2 regions of the Butyrivibrio sp. ob235 genome follow, and region 2 is predicted to be linked to the other one. Evidence: riboswitches for the same ligand, from Rfam matches in the RefSeq annotation. Region 2 holds a riboswitch; the other holds the start of a gene.
The links. Region 2 has a riboswitch for S-adenosylmethionine ahead of BMW61_RS14785 (hypothetical protein). Riboswitches for the same ligand answer to the same signal wherever they lie in the genome.
Positions count from the first base shown of each region.

Region 1 (8,830 bases), on a different contig from region 2:
TTAATAAGGTAGGTGTTGATCTTAACACTGCATCAGCACCGCTCCTTACATATATTTCAGGTATCAGCAAGGTTATTGCCAAGAATATCGTTGATTATCGTGAGGCTAACGGAAAATTCGAGAGCAGAGACGAACTTCTTAAGGTTCCGAAGCTCGGACCCAAGGCTTATGAGCAGTGCGCAGGATTTTTGCGTATTCACGACGGTAAGAATGCCCTTGATGACACAAGCGTGCATCCGGAGTCCTATGAGGCAGCAGAGAAGCTTATGGATAAGCTCGGCCTCACCATGGAGGATGTAAGGGAAGCTCAGAAGAAGAGTGCCAAGGCTAAAGCTGAAGCTAAGAAGGCAGAAGCTAAGACTCAGGCTAAGCCGAAGCAGAAGAAGGAAAAGCAGTTTGTTGTTAAGAATACAAATACAGCTATGGGTGCTGCGCTGGCAGCAGCTCTTGGCGGGGTAAGTCTCAGCCAGGATACGGAACCTGCAGCAAAGGAAACATCCGGTCAGAAGGGCGGCAATGCAGCAGCTTCAGGAAGCCTTCTTAAGAAAGTTGGCGATAAGAAGAAGCTTGCAGAGGAGCTCGGAGTAGGTGAGATCACTCTCACAGATATCCTCTCAGAGCTTGAGAAGCCTTCCCGTGACCCCAGAGAGAGCATGCCCGCACCTATTCTTAGAAGTGACGTCATGGATATGAAGGACTTAAAGCCCGGAATGATCCTTAAGGGAACAGTCAGAAACATCGTAGACTTCGGTGCTTTCGTAGATATAGGAGTTCACCAGGACGGACTTGTTCACATCTCACAGATCACAGACCGCTACATCAAGCATCCTCTTGATGCAGTGAGCGTCGGAGATATCGTTGATGTTCAGGTAATTGAGGTAGATGTGAAGAAGCAGAGAATCGGACTTACAATGAAGATAAAGAAATAAAGTCTAAAATATTAGGGGTTGCCAAAACAGGCAACCCTTTAAGATTGAAAACAGCATTAAGGATAGCAAAATGTCACAGAAAACCACAACAAGAGATATGACCGGCGGTTCCATAATAATGCAGATTATTGCATTCTCCATGCCGCTGATGTTCGGCAATATTTTTCAGATGTTATACAACACCGTGGATTCAATCGTGGTGGGTAATTTCGTAGGAAAAGAGGCCCTTGCGGCAGTCGGTTCCACCACCATGATCGTAAATATGCTGGTGTTCTTTTTTAATGGTTTCTCAATCGGTGCAGGTGTTTTGATCTCCCGATATTTTGGAGGAAAAGATTTAAAAGGACTTCATCTTGCAATCGAAACTACAATTGCAACAACACTCGTATTTTGCGTTTTGTTTACAATTATCGGAAGCGTGGGTGTTGTTCCGATGCTTAAATTCATGGCAACTCCCGAGGATGTAATGCCTGAAGCTACCACCTACCTGCGGATTTATTTCCTTGGATTTTCCGGACTACTAATCTACAACATGGGAAGCGGAATCTTAAGGGCAGTTGGTGATACCACAAGACCTCTGATGTTCCTCATTCTGACAAGTCTTATGAACATCGTGCTTGACCTTCTCTTCGTGATAGGTCTGCACGCCGGGATTGCAGGTGTGGCTTACGCGACTATCATTTCCCAGTTTGTTTCTGCATTTTTGACACTCATGCTCCTCACAAGGACAAACGATATCTATAAGCTTGTATGGAAGGATCTGACACTTGATAAAGCTATCTTAAAAAGCATATTCATGGTGGGTTTACCCGCCGGAATACAGTCAGTTATCACAGCCTTTTCAAATGTGTTCGTTCAATCCTATATCAATCACTTTGGCTCAAGCTGTATGGCAGGTTGGAGCAGCTACAATAAGCTCGATACTTTCATTATGCTGCCCATGTCAAGCTTTGCTATGGCAGCTACTACCTTTGTCAGCCAGAACATCGGAGCAGGAAAAGAAAAGAGAGCAGAAAGCGGTACCAGAACCGCCATTCTCCTCTCAACTTTTGTTACTTTTGTTATTGCGCTTATGCTGTACATATTTGCAAGACCCGCCATCAGACTCTTTTCATCGGATGAGTCGGTTATTGAATTCGGAGCACTTTTTATTCAGACCAACGTATTCTTCCTTATTGCCAACTGTGTAAACCACACTCTCGCGGCTGCCCTTAGAGGCCGCGGAGATTCAAGAGGCCCCATGGTTATTATGATTGCAACCTTCGTAGTAATAAGACAGATTTATCTTTTCGTGCTCACACATTACATCGTAAACGATCCCAAGTGGGTTGGTTTTGGTTATCCCGTGGGTTGGATGTGCTGCTGCGTTGTGGAACTCCTTTATTACAATATCAAGTGGAAACGTAATATAGTAACGGAATAAAATATTGGGCGGCCACATTGTTTATCCTGGAGAGATTTTTCATTTTTTAAATCATAAGTTGAATTTTTTTATTTTTTTATAAAATATCTTGCAAGAATCAAATTAATATAGTAGTGTATCTTAAAGATATGACAATTCCATATTGTGACATTTCTCTTATTCAGAGTGGTGGAGATACATAGGATCTGTGAAGCCACGGCAACCCCGGACATCCGGAAGGTGCCAACCTGAGCGTAGTGAGTAAGTGATCGAGTGCTGGATTTACAGTTATTTATACCAGCAGGATCTGCGAGCAATAAGAGGATTTGATTATCTGATATCAGGTCCGCTTGGCTGCGCAGCTAAGCGGATTTATTATTTGTTCTTTTTGAACAAATGTCCACGTTTTTGTTTGAGCGCTGTGAGCGCAGAAAGGAAATTTAAAATGGCAGAAAAGTTTATTTTTACTTCTGAGTCAGTTACTGAGGGACATCCCGACAAAATTTGTGATAACATCTCCGATGCTATCCTTGATGCTTGCCTTGAGCAGGATCCCATGAGCCGTGTTGCTTGCGAGACAACTGCATGCACAGGTTTCGCACTTATCACAGGTGAGATCACAACCAAGGCTGTTGTTGATTACGCTAAGATCGCAAGAGAGACAATCGTTGAGATCGGATATGACAGCTCAGAGAAGGGCTTTGATGGTAACACATGTGCTGTTATGGTAGCTCTTGACCAGCAGTCAGCTGATATCGCTATGGGTGTTGACAAGGCTATCGAGGCTAGAGAGAACAAGATGACTGACGAGGAGATCGAGGCAATCGGTGCCGGCGATCAGGGTATGATGTTCGGTTATGCTACAAACGAGACTGAGGAGCTTATGCCCTACGCTATCTCTCTTGCTCACAAGCTTACAAAGAAGCTTACAGAGGTTCGTAAGGACGGAACCCTTGCTTATCTTAGAGCAGACGGTAAGAGCCAGGTTTCTGTTGAGTACGATGAGAACGGCAAGCCTGTAAGACTTGAGGCTATAGTTGTTTCAACTCAGCATGATGAGAAGGTTACACAGGAGCAGATCCACGCTGACATCAGAAAGTACGTTATTGATGCAGTTGTAGATTCAGCTATGGTTGATGAGAACACAAAGATTTACATCAATCCCACAGGTCGTTTTGTAATCGGCGGACCTCAGGGTGATGCAGGTCTTACAGGACGTAAGATCATCGTTGATACTTACGGCGGCGCTGCTCGTCACGGCGGCGGTGCTTTCTCCGGTAAGGATTGCACAAAGGTTGACCGTTCAGGTGCTTACGCAGCTCGTTATGTTGCAAAGAACATCGTAGCTGCTGGTCTTGCTGACAAGGCTGAGATTCAGCTTTCATATGCTATCGGTGTTGCACAGCCCACATCAATTCTTGTTGATACATTCGGCACAGGTAAGGTTTCCGATGAGAAGCTTACAGAGGCTGTTCGTAAGGTATTCGACCTTCGTCCCGCAGGAATCATCAAGATGCTCGACCTTCGTCGTCCTATCTACAAGCAGACAGCTGCTTACGGACACTTTGGCCGCAACGATCTTAACCTTCCTTGGGAGAAGACAGACAAGGCTGAGGAGCTTAAGAAGGCAGTTAACGCATAAGCCAATCTTGCTAAATTTGTTTTAATTAAATAAGTATATTTACGGCACCCTCTATTCTGAGATAATCAGCATAGAGGGTGTTTTATATGTTATATTGAATAGGTGATGTTTTTCGAAAGGAGACATATATGGACTTACTGAAAAAATTTATCCCATATTACAAACCATATATCGGAGTATTTTTGCTGGATTTAGTGGCGGCATCGATTTTGTCACTGATCGATCTTGTCTTTCCGCAGCTGCTGAGGGTTCTTCGGCAGACGCTTTTTCTTGAGGCTCCTGAAAAGATAGTTGCAGGAGTGATAAAGCTGGCCGTAGTACTGCTTATCATGTACATCGTGAGATTTCTGTGTAAGCACTATGTAACTTATCAGGGACACATGATGGGAGCCCGCATGGAATCGGGGATGAGAAGTGATCTCTTCGAGCAGTTCGAGAGATTCTCATTTTCCTACTATGATAAGAACAACACAGGCGAGATGATGAGTAAGCTTGTATCGGATCTTTTTGATATATCGGAGCTTGCCCACCATGGGCCTGAAAATATCTTTATATCTACAGTTAAGCTCTTGGGCTCGTTTACTATTCTTATGACAATGAACGTGCCGATGACGATGATTCTCGTTGCAATCGTAGCGTGTATGGCGATTTTTTCATATGTGCAGAACGGAATTATGCGAAGGACTTTTTTTGATAACAGGAAAAAGATTGCCGGCATAAATTCTTCTCTCCAGGACACTCTCGGCGGAATTCGCGTGGTGAAATCCTTCACCGGAGAAGACATAGAGAAAGCGAAATTTGAAAAGAGTAATGAGGCCTTTCTTGAATCAAAAAAAGCAAATTATAAGACGATGGCAATGTTCTTTGCAGGAAACAATTTCTTTGAAGGACTCATGTATATCGCGGTAATTGTTTTCGGCGGACTCTTCATTGCGAAGGGTACCTTGTCAGTAGAGGATCTGGCGGTCTATGCGCTGTATATAAACGTGTTCATAGGGCCGGTCATGATACTTATCGAGTTCACTGAGCAGCTTCAAAAGGGCGCTGCGGGATTCCAGAGATTTCGCGATGTAATGGATGTGGTACCGGAGATTGAGGATGCTCCCGATGCGGAAGTGCTGACAGATTGCAAGGGAGACGTGGATTATGAGGATGTATCCTTTGCCTACGATGATGACGAGGAGAGAGTTCTTGACCACATAGATCTTCATATTGATGCAGGAAAAAAGGTTGCCATAGTCGGTCCTTCCGGCGGAGGAAAATCCACCCTTTGCAGCCTGCTTCCGAGATTCTACGATGTTACCAAGGGCGCTGTGAAAATTGATGGCAAGGATGTAAGAAGCCTTACGCAGAAATCTTTGAGAGGTGTCATTGGTATCGTACAGCAAGAGGTGTATCTTTTTAACGGAACCATTCGTGAGAACATCGCCTACGGACGGGAGGGAGCCAGTTTTGATGATATAATGGATGCAGCGAAAAAGGCTGACCTTGATGAGTTCATATCCTCTCTTCCCAACGGATATGACACTATGGTTGGCGAGCGCGGAGCAAGACTTTCCGGAGGACAGAAACAGCGAATTGCTATTGCAAGAGTATTTCTTAAGAATCCTCCGATACTGATCCTTGATGAAGCTACCAGTGCTCTGGACAATGAATCCGAGCGCTATATACAGGAGAGTCTCGACAGACTCGCAGCGGGCAGAACCACAATCACAATTGCCCACAGACTTTCTACTATTAGAAATGCAGACGAGATTATCGTTCTGGATTCCGAAGGTATTCAGGAGAGGGGCAACCACAGACAGCTCCTTGAAAAGGATGGAATCTACGCAAAGTATTTTTATATGCAGGTAGGGATTGCGTAAATAAGCCTTCTCCTAAGGAGAAGGTGGCACGAAGTGCCGGATGAGGTAATATACATGTCATTTGCACACTTACACGTACATACCGGATATTCCCTGTTGGATGGATCCAACAAGGTTGCCGATTATGTAAAAAGAATAAAAGAGCTCGGAATGACTGCGGGAGCCATAACGGATCACGGAGTCATGTACGGCGTTATAGAATTTTATAAGCTGGCTAAGCAAGAGGGAATCAAGCCAATTATCGGCTGTGAGGTATACGTTGCACCCGGTTCCCGTTTTGAGAAGGAGATGGGAGTTAATGAGAACAGATACTATCATCTGGTTCTTCTTGCAGAGAATAATAAGGGATATGAGAATCTTTCCCACATTGTAAGCCGGGGATTTACTGAAGGATATTACTATAAGCCGAGAGTTGATCTTGAACTTTTAAGAGAGTTTCACGAGGGAATAATCTGCCTTTCCGCATGTCTGGCAGGTGAGGTGCCGAAGGCTATAACAAGAGGTGACCTCGAGGAAGCAAGGGCAGCAGCTCTTAGGTACGACGAGATATTCGGGCATGGCAATTTCTTCCTGGAGATGCAGGATCACGGAATTCCGGAGCAGCACACAGTGAATTCCGCTATTTTAACTCTGTCCAAAGAACTTGATATTCCCATGGTTGTGACAAATGACTGCCACTATACCAACGCGGAGGACGCTGAGGCTCATGATCTTCTGCTGTGCATCCAGACCGGTAAGAAGGTCACGGATGAGGACCGTATGCGCTACGAGGGCGGACAGTACTATGTGAAAAGCGAAGACGAAGTGCGTCTTCTTTTCCCTTATGCACAGGAAGCAATTGAGAATACCCAGAAGATTGCGGACAGATGTAACGTGGAGATTGAGTTCGGCGTGACAAAACTCCCGCATTTTGATGTGCCTGAAGGATATAATTCCTGGACATATTTAAATAAGCTCTGCGATGACGGATTAAAAGAGAGATATCCGGACGATGACGGAACCATCAAGAAACAGCTTGACTATGAGCTTTCTGTAATCCAGAAGATGGGATATGTCGATTACTTCCTTATAGTATGGGATTACATCAACTTTTGCAGAGAGAGTGGGATAGCGGTAGGCCCCGGAAGAGGTTCGGCGGCGGGATCTGTAGTTTCTTACTGTATCCATATTACAAACATTGATCCTATTAAGTATGATCTGCTGTTTGAGCGTTTCCTTAATCCGGAACGTGTATCCATGCCCGATATAGACGTGGATTTCGAGTATGAGCGCAGGCAGGAGGTTATTGACTACGTCACAAGAAAATACGGCGCAGACAGAGTCATACAGATAATTACTTTCGGAACGCTTCAGGCCAAGGGTGTAATAAGGGATGTTGCCAGAGTGCTGGATCTTCCCTACAGCTTTGGCGATAACCTTGCTAAGATGATCCCGACCATTCCAAATGAAGCGATGGATTTGAAGAAGGCTCTTTCAATAAATCCCGAGCTTAAAAATATGTATGAAACGGATTCACAGGTACATCACCTGATTGATATGTGTATGAAACTGGAGGGATTGCCGAGGCATACTTCCATTCACGCCGCCGGAGTTGTAATCTGTCAGAGCCCCGCAGAGGATCTCATTCCTCTTTCAAGATCTGCGGAAGGAAATATAACAACCCAGTTTGATGCGCCTACGAGTGAGGAACTGGGACTTCTGAAGATGGACTTTTTGGGTCTTAGGACCCTCACCGTAATAAAGGATGCGGTCGCTTTTGCTAATGAATCGATAGGAGCAAAAGAGGGCGATCCTGATTTTATTGATATAGAGAAAATCGATTATGATGATCAGAATGCACTCGGAGCACTCGGACTTGGAAAAACCGAAGGCGTTTTCCAGCTTGAAAGTGCAGGAATGACATCGTTCATGAAGGAACTTAAACCACATTCCTTCGAGGATATTATTGCGGGTATTTCTCTTTACCGTCCGGGACCGATGGACTTTATACCTAAGTATATAGCCGGAAAAACGGACGTCCAGAATATCACGTATTCGACACCGCTCCTTGAGCCTATTTTGTCTCCGACCTACGGATGTATTGTGTATCAGGAGCAGGTTATGCAGATAGTTCAGCAGCTTGGTGGTTATACGCTCGGACGAGCTGATCTTGTACGCCGTGCCATGAGTAAAAAGAAGCAGCACGTCATGGAGGTTGAAAGGGAAAACTTTGTCCACGGCAATGCGGAAGAAAATGTTCCCGGCTGTGTATCCAAGGGAATCGGAGAGGATGTTGCAAATGAAATCTATGATTCAATGATGGATTTTGCAAAGTATGCGTTCAATAAATCCCATGCCGCCTGCTACGCAGTGGTTGCGCTTGAGACAGCATGGCTGAAATACTACTATCCGGTAGAGTTTATGGCTGCGCTTATGACTTCTGTTATAGATGTTCAGGCTAAGGTTTCCTATTATATTATGGCCTGCAGAAGTATGGGGATTGAGGTTCTGCCGCCTGATATAAACGAAGGCTATTCGGGATTCTCGGTTGCCAAAACATCGGATGATGATGAGAATAAGGATCCCAGACTTCGCGGAAAGGCAATAAGATATGCGCTTACCTCCATAAAGGGAGTGGGCCGTCCTGTTATCGAGTCTGTTGTCAGGGAGAGAGAAGCCGGAGGAAAATTCAAAAGCATTAACGACTTCCTTACAAGGATGGAGCCTTACGGAGATATAAACAAGAGAGCTGTCGAAAACTTCATCAAGGCCGGTGCACTTGATAGCCTTGGCGGAACAAGAAAACAGATGATGTGTGTCTTCGGACCGCTTCTTGATCAGCTTCACAACAAGAGCAAGAACACCTTCGCAGGACAGATGTCGCTCTTCGACCTCGCACCTCAGGAGGTGAAGGAACAGTTTGAGATAAAACTGCCGGATGTAGGTGAATACCCCAAAGATATGCTTCTCGAATTTGAGAAGGAAGTCCTTGATGTCTATGTTTCCGGACACC
Region 1 is NZ_FOBE01000004.1:156,137-164,966, forward strand. It holds gene BMW61_RS05640 (Tex family protein) at 1-929, shown strand, start outside; gene BMW61_RS05645 (MATE family efflux transporter) at 1,000-2,352, shown strand; SAM riboswitch class I at 2,506-2,599, shown strand; gene metK (methionine adenosyltransferase) at 2,777-3,973, shown strand; gene BMW61_RS05655 (ABC transporter ATP-binding protein) at 4,102-5,838, shown strand; gene BMW61_RS05660 (DNA polymerase III subunit alpha) at 5,893-8,830, shown strand, end outside.
Region 1: linked by a shared signal. The riboswitch ahead of metK (methionine adenosyltransferase) and the one ahead of BMW61_RS14785 (hypothetical protein) in region 2 are both predicted to bind S-adenosylmethionine.

Region 2 (8,830 bases):
ACAGCACCTTTTTCGCATGAAGGTCGGTCACTTATGGGAAGTATCTATTTTCTGCTTGAAGGAGATGATATTTCGCATTTTCATCAGATTGACTGTGATGAGATCTGGTACCACCATGAGGGCTGCGGGCTGAAGATTACCATGATAATAGATGGAATCGTATCAGAGGTTGTAATTGGACCTGGGGATGATCAGAAGGCTATGGCAGTAATACCTAAAGGAGCCATTTTTGCTGCAGAAAACCTTGATAAAAGCAGCTATTGTTTCATGTCATGTGCCACTACTCCTAAGTTTACTTACGATGGATTTAGGCTTGTCTCGAATAAAGAGATAAGGGACATCTGTTCTGCAGATTATGAGAAGATAAAGCATCTTGCTTATTCGGAGGATATGATCAGATGAAATTAAAGAAGCTTCGAAGCGCTGAGATAACAACCATATATCAGGAACGGCTGGTCCACGATTTTATCAAGGATGAGCTTAAAAAGCTTCCGGTAATCCTAAAAGCTGTTGAAGATGGAGTATATGAGTGCCTGGGATTATTTGATGATTCTGAGATAATCGGGTACACGTTTCTTGTAAAGCAGGGAATGAACTTTCTTGTGGACTATCTTGCAGTGTTCCCTAAGTATAGGAATAAAGGGCTTGGCAGTGAAATAATTAAACTGCTTCGTAAATATATGTCAGGAGCAGGGCTTATTATCTTAGAGGTAGAAGATCCTGCTTATACTAAAGAACGCGACCTTAAGGAGCTTCAGGCAAGGCGCATCGGGTTTTATGAAAGAAACGGCTGCATTGATACTGGGCTAAGGGTAAGATGCTTTGGAGTTCCATTCATAATACTTGTGCTGGAAAATAGCAGTATCAGGTCCAAAGAAAAGCTGTGGGAGATGTACCGATCCTTTTACGGTGCAGTTTTTTCAAGGGATATAGTGGAAAAAAATATAGAATACTTGGAGGATTAAGATATTAGTGGACGGAATAATTAAACTAAGACCGCATCACTTATTGTGTACACAAGGGTATAGCGGAAAAGGATATTCGGAAGGCTTTGTCTCCAATATGGATATAGTTACAAAGCGCCTTCGCAATAATCCGGATGAGAAGGTGGAAATCATTTTTACAACGGACTGCTTATGTAGTGACTGCCCATCAAAGGTGGCGGAAGGCGTATGTAAAACAGATGAAAAGGTGCAGCGTTTTGATAAAGGTGTAATAGACGCACTTGGACTTAAAGAAGGAGTTTACTCATATCAGGAGCTTATCACCAAACTTGATGAACAGCTGGGGGCTGGAAAAGAAGATGAGAGGCTTAAAGCTATCTGCGGAGATTGTGAATGGTATCCGGTAAGTGCATGCTGGAGAAATATCAGGGATAAAAAATATGTTTTATGACGGGTATAAGGTGTACATGGAATGGTAGGTTCTGTGTACATCTTTTTTGATAGAGTAAAGCTTAAGTATTTATAAATTATCTGCCTAGGATATTGAACGTGATAATGCGAAATGATATATTCAAGACAAATAAGAAACCTATGAAGAGTGCGCGAGGGACAAGCCCTATGACCGCACGACAACCTGCCATTATAAGGATGGTAAGGTGCCAAAGCTTGATCGATGGGTGCGGACTATTTTGTAGTTTAGGCTCATCGAGACGATGGGTCTTTTTTGTTGGATTATTCAACGGAAAAGATGTCTTTTGCTGCCTCTTCTAGTAGAAAAGGAGATTCGTTATGAGTAATGAGAGAAAACTTAAAGAAGGTGCGGCAACATTTTATATCTATGATAAGAATTTACATCATAAGGATAATGATCCGTTTTTGCTTTGGCTTAAAGATGAAGGCTTTAAGGTGGAGTTATTTGGACATAGTAATGTTGATAATGCGATATACGTGAATATCAATTCAAAGGTTTATACCTGGGGAATGGCAGGCGTTGGTTTGTGCCCTGTTGTGGGAAATCATGCTATACATATCGATGAGTTCAAGCAGATATATGGCATCTTCAAAAAGTACAGTAACTTTGTATTCTCCATATACACAGAAGAAGAGCAGAAGAAATATGATGAGTACATGGCTATGATTCCGATATGGGAAGAACAGGCAAAAAGGGCAAAAGAAGAATACTTTGCTCTAAATCCCACCTTTGAAAAATGGATTAGTGACGTGGCTGATTGCATAGTTAATGATCCCTGGTATAAAGAGCACAGACCAGACTATTCAAAGGAAGAGATTCTTAAGGTTGCAGAGGATCCATGGTATAAGAAACTGTTAGTAGGTTACTTTAGGGAGCAGGATATGCCTGCAAATATCGCATCTGAATGGGACATAATAACGATGTAAGGAAATATGAATAAAGTGCTTTGATGAGGTTGCCGTTTTCTTATGCTGCTATGCCAAAAGTTTTAATAAGTCGCCAGAAGTATGAATCGCTTTTCTTTTCTTCATCAACGCTGATGGTTTTCCTGTTTCTCATTTGGTATTCGTCATGGCTTACAATGTAGAGGATAGTATCGTAGAGAGTGCCGAGATCAGTCTGATAGTGGTATTCCTCTTCGATATGATGCTTGTGGTAAAAGGTATAGCCCCCATATTCATAGACAAGCTTCCAGCAGTGACCAGTATTGTTGGACTGAAGTTCCATGTTCCTGCCATCTCTGTATAGAACAGTGAAGTACTGCTTCTCAGGATCATAGTTGATCTTACCGGATTTGAGATTGTGTTTTGAAAATGGGACAAAAAATGTGTACTGCATTGCCTGCAGATCTTCGAATGTAAACATAGATATTCCTTTCATGAAAAAATATTGTGACTGTGTGTTCGTGTGTGGAATAAAGATTATTATGACTGTAATAACCGCGCCTGTGAATTGACGCAGAAACTAATTTATCAAAAGAAGAAAGCGATGTAAATACTATTTCGATAAAAAATATTGGATATTGAAATAATTATTCTGAAAAAATATTAGTGCAGTGAAATTTTATAACGAATTACTGCTTGGTACTAAGATTACACGAGTTGATATATTGTGTATGAATCGGTAAAAGATGCGATAAATGCTTTAAAAGAAAAATAGATATGCCGTTTTTGCCTAAATGAACATTTATTGGTAGGGCAAATAATCCTAGAATAATCTCATAAACAATGAGTTGCTTCAAAGGAAGCGAGGGAAAGGTTATGAGAGAAAGAAGACTTAGGAAAAGTGCAGATCAGAAGGTTTGTGGTGTATGCGGTGGCTTAGGTGAGTATTTTGGGATTGACCCTACAATTATTAGAGTCATCTATTTAATCCTTTTATTTACTACTGGCATAGGAATCCTTCCTTATATCATCCTTGCTATTGTAATGGATGACGCACCAGAGGGTGTAAAGACCACTGGTTACCAGAAGAAAGAAAACAGTTACTCGGCAAATGACTATTATGAGACAAGCGAACCCGTTGGTTTTAAGCCTTTTACAGATAATTCTGAGATCAGAGGCTTTAGCATCTAAGGAAGAAAAGGGGGACTACAGATGAACAAGGGACTTAAAATACTTCTTGCGATTCTTTTGGGAGCATATATCATATCTCCCGTGGATCTGGTATCTGCCTGCCCTATAGATGACATAATAATACTTCTTATCGCAGTAGCATCAAGCAGAAAGCTTTCACAGAATCAAAGAAGAGAACTGATTGAAGATAAGGATGTAAATGTAATAGATCAGTATCCGTCATGAGCGGTTATTTGATAAAGCAAGATAAAAGAGGAGTATCCGGATATCCTTTTGGATATGCAGGGCTGTTCTACAAAGCAGGATAATCTCTTTCTACTGACACAGTTGTGACTTGAAGAAAAAGGAGATTAATGTTTATGAAATTGACATCAAGATCAGAAGTAGTTATGGGAATAGTGTTCGGAATGAGTGGAATCATTTATCTCGTAACGGGTAAAGCAATGCTATCAGGGATATGGCTTTTCTGCTCAGCTATTCACTTTGTTGAAGCTTACAGGCTTCATTGCAAGGAAAAGGAAGAAATCTGATTGATGTGATGGATGTTATCGGAATAAAGCAATACAAATAATTGCAATAATGATTATTACTAAATGTTACATCTAGCGAAGCGAGTCGACCCCATCGGCTCGTTTCGTGATTAATGATTTTTTTATGCAAAGCGAATCCCCAGGGCTATGCTCAGGGGATTCAGTGTAAAGAGAATTATAGCAGAAAGAAGGTAATTAGCATGCAAATTGGGTCTTTAACCTGTCATACTCATTTGACATACGGATGAAATCCTCAGGATTACCACCATTATCGGGGTGGAGCTCCTTAACCCATTTTCTATAAGCCCTAATAAGTTCAGATCTGTTAGTGCAGTTTTGGAAGTAAGAGATATTTGATGTGGCTCTCTCTTCGTGGACAGTTTGTTCACGGTTTGTCTGTTCCTTCCGGTAGCGGTATTCTTGCTCCCGGTGAGACTGTTCATAGTGATTATCTGTAGAATCATCCTTATTTGCTTGACCATGAAAGAGTTTTTTTACGGTTGCAAATAATCTTTTTATCAGAACAAAGCAGTTCCTGATAGCATTAGATATGGATTTAAAGATGGCTCTAATCATATAAAACGGAAAGAGAATTACAGTGAGAATGATTTTAAATAAGTCAGAAATATCTACTACATCCCCATTGATATTATCATCGAATATTTCGCGGTTCATTATCATGTAGATCACGAAGAGTATTAACGCACAGGTCCATGTGTAAATACTTTTGTGGCTTCTGGGAGATACATGTTCCATGGCAATTACTATAGACATAAACCCACCCTGGAGAGTAATGAGAATTGTGCCCAGGTATTTTAGCTTCTGTGATAAGACAAGAATGAGGGCTGCAGCAGCTCCAGCTACAAGCGCCTCTGTTATACCTTGTTCACTGAAACAAACAAAGGCTATGAAAAATGCCATAAACACGTCTACTGCAAACATACAAACCTCCCATTTTGGATGACTGAATTTGTGCTATTTTTTGCTACAAATTTTCTATGCATCCTACTGTATCACATGGTATGGTATTTTTATTGGACAGCAATTTGGTTATTTTATCATTAATAGATTCCTAGATTAATTAGCTTGTTGCAAAAGTAAATGTTAGAAAATAATTGAGGAAAGTCGCAGATATGATTAACCAGGAAGAAAATGTAAAGAGATTCGAAGAACTTATGGGCAGCGTGGAGAGAGATGGTGTAAAGGAACTAATGGACTACATCAGGAACAAGACAGATTTCTACAATGCTCCAGCATCTACCCAGTTTCATCTGGCATGTGACGGGGGACTTTTGCAGCATAGCCTTAATGTGTATGACTGCCTTGTAGCGAAAAAGCAGTCGCCTGTATGGAAAAATATAATTGAGGCAATACCGGAAGAAAGTCTTGTAATAATGGCTCTTTTACATGACCTGTGTAAGGTGAACTTTTATGTGAAAGGGACAAAGAATCAGAAAACTTATGATCCTGAAAAGGTTGCTGCAGCTGAGAATTGGCAGGTTAAACATGACGATAAGGGTAATTATATCTGGGAGACCGTCCTTCGCTATGAGATAAATGATACTATGCCCTTAGGACATGGCGAGAAATCTGTGATGCTGATCAACTGTTTTATGAAGCTTAAGACTCCTGAGATATTTGCAATCAGATGGCATATGGGCTTTTCTGAGGAAAAAAGCCAGTATAAGGCGGTGGGAGATGCCATGGAGAAATATCCTATAGTGCTGGCCCTGCATGAAGCAGATCTTGAAGCATCTAAGCTTTTGGAAGATGTGGCAGGAAACAAGGAAACTTAAATATGGTGATACATATAATTGATTTGGTCGGAACAGACCAGGAAAGAAGCTACTATGATGGGACCTTATGATAGCGTATTTGGAAATTCACCCTTTGATCTGGATCACGACGGGCATATTGATGCAGGAGAAGCGTCCTTAATAGAAGACACCGTTTTCTCAAATCATGATGACGACGATACAGATTTTGATGACTTTGATGATTCTGATAGTGGCGATGATTTCTAAGTCTGATTAGTGTTTTACAATTTAATATTCAATAATATGCCAGGCTCCAATGCACCTATCTGGTGCGCTGGAGCTTATTTTTGTCTTTATTATTCAGATTTATAAATGAAAAAAGCTCTTATGTATCGCTTTAGGTATCTAACGATGATGTAGAAACCGTTTCAACCACTACATATTGTATCAAATGGGCGAATACTTCGGTAATAATGCAAGATATAGCTGTCATTTTTATAGGACTTTGAAAATTTTATACTAGAGTTACAAAGAAACCATGAAGCCAAGAAGAGTGTAAGTAAACAGCTGCACATAAATGAAGGAGGCGATTTATATGATGATACTCTTATGCATAATAGCTTTTCCATTTGCAGTTCTTGCAGAACTTATGAAGATGAATAAGTGAGGTGCTGATATGGAGAGACTTATTTATTGGATAAAGAAATGCGTTTATAAGAACAAGGGTTACTGTAAACATTTCTGTGTTACGTGCGAATTCTATAATTTTTGCAAGCGTGACGGAGATCTGGAGGATAGGTGATGAGTATGATGATGAGAATTTTGTTGGGGTTTGGAGCTATGCTACTAACATTAATGTTTTGCCCGCTGTAAAGACGGGGTTCATGTACTCCACCACCCTTTACTGAACCTGAAATAAGCCCTGTGGGCAGGTGCCGACGGTGACAAACTCAGGAACAATCTGCATTGTCTTATACCGTCGGTTCCTTATTGTATGGCTTATTTCAGAACCCGTAAAGGGCAAGCCCTTCGGGTGGTTCATTTATGCCTCTGGCTCAAAATCTAGGAACAATCTGGGTGTACTGTCGACAGTAGTTTGCTTTGATGGAATTGCTACATGGGAAAGGAGCCATATGGGTAGTGGTTTTAAATGCTTTTGTGATAAATGCGGATATAGTCTTGATACGATGCTTGGATGCGGTATGCAAGGTCATTTGGTTAATGAGGAAGAAACAAAGAGAATGAAAGCGGGTAAATATGGAGAGCAGGGAAAAAGGTTCTTCACAGATCACCCGGATGGAACAGTTTCTACTAATTATGTGGTTGTAAAATGTAATTCTTGCGGAGAACTCTATAATGTTTATGATTTCAACCTTCAGATTCCAGAAGCCGAGTGGGAAAAAGCTAAGAAGAAATTAAGAGATGCCTCGGCCAGAAGCGACTCTAAAGCGTGTAAGCTTCAAAAGGAACAGGTTGAGCAGGTTCTTAATAAAACTTATCTCGTAACTTTAGAAAAATATGAGCATAAATGCAAAAAGTGCGGGGGAAATGCGGAAATCATCGAAAATTTTCACAATCTGGCACAAGCTAGTAAGATTGATTGCCCCCGTTGTGGGAATAAGCTTTCTACAAAGGGATATATCCTGTGGGATTAAATACGCTATATTTGAGCATAATGGGAACTAACATAGAAAGTCAGCGCATTTATAATAGAGGGGATGTTTAATAATAAAAATAGTAATATAAGTGAAAAATAGTATTTGAGCAAATATTGCCAAGAACGTGCTAATTCTGCATCAAACGAGCGAGTGTTATGCTATAATAGTTACATCTGTTGTTTGAGTCTAACTTATCATTATTTCAGAATAGGAGCGTACTTATGGCAGTATCATACAAAAAATTATTCAAGCTGATGATTGATAGGGATATAAAGAAAAAAGACCTAAAAGTCATGACTGGGTTAAGCTATGGAACAATTGCTAAGCTTGAAAAAGGAAACAATGTTGAGATTAGTGTGCTTGATAAGATTTGCGTTGAGTTAAAGTGCCAGCTAAGTGATATTGCAGAAATAACGTTTGATGAATGAGGCTAATAATTGACATCTGTTTTAAAACTATCAATCATCAAGGAGAATAACCATGGTTTCTATAATGGGTGGTATGAAATTAATAGATAATGTGAATCAGACTTTGCGAGATGATTTAAGTAATGAGATTAAATCAGGCAGCAAGGTTTCTATAGCTGCGGCAAGTTTTTCAATATACGCATATCAGGAGTTAAAGAAAGAGTTGGAGCAATGTGATGAATTTAGATTTATATTCACAGCTCCTACTTTTGTTACAGAAAAGGCTAAGAAAGAAAAGAGAGAGTTCTATATTCCCAGGATGAACCGTGAGCAGAATCTTTACGGAACAGAATTTGAAATCAAGCTCCGTAATGAGATGACACAGAAGGCTATAGCCAAGGAATGTGCTGAGTGGATTAAAAGAAAAGGTGTATTTAAATCCAATGTCACACAGGAGAATATGCCTGGCTTTATCCATACATCAGGAAAATCCTATGCGCCTATCATGGAGTTCTCTACAGTAGACCTTGGATGTGAGAGAGGTAATAATGCATATTCCATGATTCAGAAAATGGATGCACCATTTTCGCAGGAGTACCTTAAGGTATTTGAAGAACTTTGGAATGATAACAAGAAACTTCAGGATGTTACAGATGTTGTATTGGAAAATATTACGACTGCGTATAATGAGAACTCTCCGGAATTTATATACTTCATGACACTCTATCATGTGTTCAGTGAGTTCCTTGAAGATATATCTGAAGATGTATTGCCAAATGAGGCAACCGGATTCAAACAGAGTAAAATCTGGAACCTTCTATATGATTTCCAGAAGGATGCTGTGCTGGCAATCATAAATAAACTTGAAAAATATAATGGATGCATACTTGCTGACAGTGTAGGTCTTGGTAAGACTTTCACTGCTCTTGCTGTAGTTAAGTATTATGAAAACAGAAATAAGACCGTATTGGTTCTCTGTCCAAAGAA
Region 2 is NZ_FOBE01000023.1:37,297-46,126, forward strand. It holds gene BMW61_RS14770 (cupin domain-containing protein) at 1-402, shown strand, start outside; gene BMW61_RS14775 (GNAT family N-acetyltransferase) at 399-965, shown strand; gene BMW61_RS14780 (DUF1284 domain-containing protein) at 973-1,395, shown strand; SAM riboswitch class I at 1,531-1,624, shown strand; gene BMW61_RS14785 (hypothetical protein) at 1,734-2,342, shown strand; gene BMW61_RS14790 (hypothetical protein) at 2,383-2,781, opposite strand; gene BMW61_RS14795 (PspC domain-containing protein) at 3,177-3,491, shown strand; gene BMW61_RS14800 (hypothetical protein) at 3,513-3,716, shown strand; gene BMW61_RS21995 (hypothetical protein) at 3,851-4,021, shown strand; gene BMW61_RS14805 (J domain-containing protein) at 4,217-4,963, opposite strand; gene BMW61_RS14810 (hypothetical protein) at 5,155-5,817, shown strand; gene BMW61_RS22000 (hypothetical protein) at 5,872-6,045, shown strand; gene BMW61_RS14815 (hypothetical protein) at 6,720-7,433, shown strand; gene BMW61_RS14820 (helix-turn-helix domain-containing protein) at 7,658-7,864, shown strand; gene BMW61_RS14825 (helicase-related protein) at 7,917-8,830, shown strand, end outside.